One region of the Rouxiella sp. S1S-2 genome, then DNA from elsewhere that is predicted to be linked to it. Evidence: predicted binding sites of a transcription regulator. Region 1 holds the regulator's gene; the other holds the start of a gene.
What was found. Region 1 encodes Fur, which represses iron uptake genes when iron is present. Its sites were predicted from a motif close to ATAATAATGAGAACNACTATCAA; they were not measured.

Region 1 (3,156 bases):
GTTTGAGGTAAATTGGGTTAGGGTTTATTAGCCCGAAATGTGTTAACCACTTCATCTGAAAAGGGCCTGGCCGCTTTTCGATGTAACTTCCCTAGTTGTACCGCTACCTATGGCAAAAGAACAACTGGATCGCACGACGCTTGATCTGTTCGCAGACGATCGCCGTCCGGGACGTCCAAAAACAAATCCGCTTTCTCGCGATGAACAGCTTAGGATTAACAAGCGTAATCAGCTTCGCCGTGACAAAAACAACGGTTTACGTCGCGTTGAGCTGAAAATTAATGCCGAAGCCGTGGATGCGCTTAATAAGCTGGCGGAACAGCAAAATATCAGTCGCAGCGAGCTGATTGAGCAGATGCTGCTGTCTCATCTGAACAATCAGGAAAGTTAGTCATCGTTTGTGATGCGGGCGGGTAACCCTAGCGGTTATCCGCCGTTGCGTTTCTCCGTCTTTCCGCAAGTGCAAGAACACACAAAGGCGATAACGCTCGCCTGAAATGCCCGTTAGACTGTAGGGCATTAGAATTAGGGTCGTATTAAAACCGTGCTGCATTAATCAGAGTTGGGATGAGAATATGTTCTCAGCCCGTCGAGTTTGCTATTATCTTGCGCAAACTGAATCGCATGCCGCGGACGAAAAAGCAGACTCGATGAGTCTATTGAAGAACAAGAGGTTAGATAAGCTTATGGCAGTAGTAGGTATCTTCTTTGGTTCCGACACCGGAAACACCGAAAACATCGCAAAAATGATCCAGAAGCAGTTGGGTAAAGATGTTGCTGACGTGCAGGACATCGCCAAAAGCAGCAAAGAAGATCTGGAAAAATACGATATTCTGCTGCTTGGCATCCCAACCTGGTACTACGGTGAAGCACAGTGTGACTGGGACGACTTTTTCCCAACGCTGGAAGAGATAGATTTTGAAGGCAAGCTGGTTGCGCTGTTTGGCTGTGGCGATCAGGAAGATTACGCCGAGTACTTCTGTGACGCGATGGGCACCGTTCGCGATATTATCGAACCACGCGGCGCCGTGATTGTTGGCCACTGGTCAACCGAAGGTTACGGTTACGAAGCGTCTAAAGGCATGGCGGATGATACTCACTTCATCGGTCTGGCCATCGACGAAGACCGTCAACCTGAGCTGACAAACGAACGTGTCGACGCTTGGGTTAAGCAAATTAGCGAAGAATTAAGCCTTTCAGAGATAATCGGCTAATCCCACACAAAGGCTAAGGCCCTGAATCGTTGAGGTTAAACGCGAAAGGGCCAAACTATCACTGAAATTAACAATTTAACGTCTACAAAATTGTAACTTTCAGCTGTATCAAGGTACACTTACATTATCTGTTTTTATCGTTTTGGCTTTTTTATCGCCCGTTTGAAGGGTGCGAACGATGTTTGTGAACAGCCCACCGTTTTCATTAACGTGATTAGCATAGTGACAGGACTAAATCCGCATGACTGACAACAACACCGCACTGAAGAAAGCCGGCTTAAAAGTCACGCTTCCGCGCCTGAAAATCCTGGAAGTGTTGCAAGCTCCGGCAGGTCATCACGTCAGTGCGGAAGATTTGTACAAAGAACTGATTGATATGGGCGAAGAGATTGGTCTTGCCACGGTTTACCGTGTTTTGAACCAGTTTGACGACGCCGGCATTGTTACCCGTCACAATTTTGAAGGCGGCAAGTCAGTATTTGAACTGACTCAGCAACATCACCACGACCATTTGATCTGCCTCGACTGCGGCCGCGTTATTGAGTTCCGTGACGAGTATATCGAAGGCCGTCAACGTGAGATTGCCAAGGCACACGGTATTAAACTCACCAACCACAGTCTTTATCTTTACGGCCATTGCGAACTTGGCAACTGCATCGAAGATGAAACTCTGCATGGTAAAGGCTGATATTTTGCCCCAGCGCTGTCGCTGAGGAACAAAAGAGTATTCGCCTATAAAATGACCGCTGAAAAGCGGTTTTTTTATGCCTGGAATTTGATGCGGAAGAGTTGGGGATTAGCGTAGATCCCCCACTCCTGGAGCCGGGGATCTCACGCTTATTGATCAGACGACTGGCTTACTTTCCCAGTTGTCACGCAGCCCGACGGTGCGGTTAAACACCAGGTGCTCGGCACTGGAGTAAGTGCTGTCGGCGCAGAAATACCCTTCACGCTCAAACTGCAGACTCACTGCGGCCTGTGCGTTTGCCATGCTCGGTTCAACAAACCCGTGGGCAATCACCAGAGACTCTGGATTGATAGTGGTCAGAAAGTCTTCTGCCTGAGCCGGGTTAGCGACGCTGAACAGGCGGTCATACAAGCGGAACTCGGCCGGTTTACCTTCGCTCGCAGACACCCAGTGGATCACGCCTTTGACTTTACGGCCGTCGGCAGGGTCTTTACTCAGGGTATCAATGTCATAGCTACAGAAAATAGTGGTGATATTGCCTTCGGCATCTTTCTCGATGCGTTCGGCTTTAATCACGTACGCATTGCGCAAACGCACTTCTTTCCCCAGAACCAGACGCTTGTACTGCTTGTTGGCTTCTTCGCGGAAATCAGCCTGATCGATGAAGATTTCAGCGGTAAATGGCACATCACGCGAGCCCATTTCTGGCTTGCTCGGATGATTTGGCATTTTTACCCACTGAACGGCATCACCGGTAAAGTTCTCAATAATCACTTTAACCGGATTGATCACCGCCATCGCACGCGGCGCGTTTTCGTTGAGGTCGTCACGAATGCAGGACTCCAGCGCGGCCATTTCAACGTTGTTATCCTGCTTGGTCACGCCGATACGACGACAGAACTCGCGAATTGACGCCGAGGTATAACCGCGACGACGCAGGCCGGATACCGTTGGCATACGCGGGTCATCCCAACCTTCTACAATCTTGTCGGTCACCAGCAGGCTCAGCTTGCGCTTGGACATGATGGAATATTCAAGATTCAGGCGTGAGAACTCGTACTGACGCGGATGACAGGCGATGCTGATGTTGTCGAGCACCCAGTCATACAGACGGCGGTTGTCCTGGAACTCCAGCGTACACAGCGAGTGAGTGATCCCTTCCAGCGCATCGGAAATGCAGTGGGTGAAATCGTACATCGGATAGATGCACCACTTAGTGCCGGTCTGATGGTGGTCGGCAAACTTGATGCGATA
Region 2 (3,156 bases), 3.5 Mb from region 1:
GCTTCAATCTTGTTGCGATAGTCGTTGCGGAAGTAGGTGAGGCCCGCCAGTAAACCACCGTCGTGATACTCAAGGCCTATCTCTTTGTTGGTGCTGGTTTCGGCGTTGAGATCTTTATTACCTAGCAGATAGCATCCGCCGGTACTTGCCGCACAGCCTTGTCCCTTACTGTAGAGCACATAGTTAGGGTTGGTCTGATACAAACTCGGCGCTTTGTAGGCGCGGGCAATGCCCATTTTCAAGGTAAAGTGGTCGCCCAGCTCCTGCGACAGATTAAGCGACGGGCTCCAGTTATCACCGACAATGGAGTGGTGATCGAAGCGCAGTCCCGGCACTAGCATGGTACTGTCGGTCAGTTCGATATTGTCTTCGGCAAACAGCGAGAAGATTTGCGCAGAGGAGTAAGGACTGCGACCGCTGCTGTCGATGCCCGCAATAGTTCCGCCGGACAGCGCCTGCGTATTGGACGATCCGTCCTTCATCTTCTGCTGGTTCCATTCAGTACCCAGCGTAGCGGTTTGCGGTACGCCCAGGTCGAATGGAATGCTGACTTCACTGTGTGCCAGCACGTTGCCAAGATGAGTATCCTTGAAGCTGTCGTCGGCAAAAATCCCTTCAGTGCCGCCCGCCAGTCCTTCATTCATGCGTGAGTTAGTGGTTTTCTCATACTGAACGTAATGGGTGGTGCTAACGCCGTTTTCCCAGGCACCGCGATAGGTAAGCGCATAGGTTTGGCGATAAATACGGTTAGTTTCTTTTCCGTACATACTCTTCACCAGCGCGCTGGTGTTGGTGTTTTGCGTGTCACCGGCGTAGAGATTGCCCTGACGGCCGTTTGAAACTTCAAACTCCAGCGACTGCATTGGGGCGAAATCCCAGTGCAGCAGGGCATCGATATTTTTGTCAATCACCCCTTCACGACCGGCTGGAAGCGTGTCGGCATAGGTTCCGGTGCGCTCTGACTGATGCCCGGCGTTGATGTCCTGCGCATCGGCCTTAGTTTTACTGTAGCCGCCGAACAAGCGGAAGCTGAACTGATCGCCCAGCGGGCCTGACAGGCTGAAATCAGTGCGCTTGGTTGAGCCTTCATCTTTGTGCTGCGGCGCATTGAGATAGGTATTCCACGATCCGTGCCAGTCTTTGGTGTCTTTTTTGGTGATGATATTCACCACGCCACCGGCGGCGCCGTTGCCATAGCGTGCGGCCGCGGGACCGCGTAGCACTTCAATGCGCTCAATCATATCTGGCGGAACCCAGCTGGTGTCGCCGCGCGTGTCACGTTCACCGCGCCAGCCTTGACGCACAGAGTTTCGGCTGTTGGCCGGCAGTCCGTCGATCAGAATAAGGGTGTTTTCCGGCCCCATGCCGCGAATGTCAATCTGACGATTGTTGCCGCGCTGGCCGCTGGTGGAGTTACCGGTAAGGTTTACGCCTGGCATGGTGCGGATCAGTTCATTGATGTCGCGCGCAGGCGGTCGTTTTTGAATTTCAGCGGAGGTAATGGTGGAAACGCCCGGAGCCTGAAGGTTTTGCTGGGCGGCGGTGACAACAATAGTGTCGCCTTTGTCTGTGTTTTCTTTGGATAGGGTTTCTGCCGCGCTGAGGGAGAACGACAGTGCAGAAGTGCCTAATCCGAGCCCTATTACTGTAGCCAAAGAGTATTGCGAAAGTTTAAAAGTCATGCTGGTCTCTACCCTGAAACCCATCCCTACACTGTCAGTAGAAAGAAGACGCAAACAGCGGGATGGCCTGTTGTGTGTACTTATCCGCTAATGGAAAAGCCAGCCCTGTGGATGGGCGGTTACACACTATTGCAAATGAAAATAATTATCAATACTATTCTTTTTAAGTTTAAGATGGGGTTCATACGGTGTTAGAAGTTAACATCTTCTAAGTATTGAATATTCTTTATCGCCTTAAAAAGAGTAAGCGTTTTGAAACCAGATTGTGTAGACCGGCTGTCAATGTCAGCGAGCAGTACGCTGTTGAACAGCAAGCATGCAGGAAGCAACGGATGGTGGTTGGAGGTGGCTCGCCGGGGAACGCCCTGGGTCGAGTCTTCGCAAGAGGGCTGCTGCAAAGTCACCTTTTTCTGGCGCGATCCTCAGGGGAGCGAATTCACCTCTTCTTATCAACGGGTCTGGATCAACATCAACTGTCTGACTGACCATCATCAATCCTCCCCGCCACAGAGTCTGCAAAGGCTGAGCGGCACTGACGTCTGGTATTGGCAAACCGAACTCCAGTCTGACTGGCGTGGCAGCTACAGCTTTATTCCCAGCGTTGAAGACCGGCCTTTTAGCGCAGAAATCGACGACGCCTTCGGACGAATGTTTGCCGTACGTAGCTGGTGGCGCAGCATATTTTCTCACGCGAGCCACGATTTACTGAACCCAACCCGCTCATGGCCCGGAGCAAAAGGCCATGCGCTTTCCGGCCTTAGCCTCCCCGATGCGCCGCCGCAGCCTGCCTGGCGAGATTTCGATAGCTATAACACCTCAAGCGGACTGTGTATGCCTGCGCCTCCGGCCAAGATTCAGCGCTATCAGTGGCGCAGCGAGCGATTGGGCAACCAGCGCAATGTCTGGATTTACACCACCGGCGAGGGGGAGAGCCTGTCTTCCCGCCCGCTGGCTATTTTACTCGACGGGCAGTTTTGGTCACAAAAAATGCCGATTTGGGAACCCCTGATGCAGCAAACTGCGCAGGGCAAATTACCGGTGGCGGTTTATGTGCTTATCGAGGTGATAGACAGTCAGCACCGCGCACAGGAGCTGACCTGTAACTCTGATTTCTGGCTGGCGGTACAGGAAGAGTTGCTGCCGGAAGTTGAAAAGCGCGCAGCCTATTCTGCCGATCCGGCCAAAACGGTGGTTGCTGGACAAAGCTTTGGCGGTCTTTCGTCGCTGTATGCGGCGCTGAACTGGCCGCAGCGTTTTGGCTGCGTGCTCGCCCAGTCGGGTTCTTTCTGGTGGCCGCGTCGCGACATGCTGCAGCTCGGTGAAACGCCGCAGGACGCCTGCTGGCTGCCGAAACAAATCGAGCAGGGGCTTGGGCAACAGAGTGCGTTGAAGATATTTATGGAGGCGGGCCGTCACGAAGGGCTGATCCACAAAGTGAACAATGACCTGCTCGACACCTTTAAAAACGCACCGC

Region 2: the regulator Fur is predicted to act here: its motif matches at 1,818-1,840, upstream of GA565_RS03120 (TonB-dependent siderophore receptor).

Annotation. Positions count from the first base shown of each region.
Region 1 is NZ_WFKL01000001.1:4,194,133-4,197,288, forward strand. Features, by position in the region: gene ybfE (LexA regulated protein) at 110-391, shown strand; gene fldA (flavodoxin FldA) at 687-1,214, shown strand; gene fur (ferric iron uptake transcriptional regulator) at 1,456-1,902, shown strand; gene glnS (glutamine--tRNA ligase) at 2,059-3,156, opposite strand, start outside.
Region 2 is NZ_WFKL01000001.1:657,002-660,157, forward strand. Features, by position in the region: gene GA565_RS03120 (TonB-dependent siderophore receptor) at 1-1,682, opposite strand, end outside; gene fes (enterochelin esterase) at 1,965-3,156, shown strand, end outside.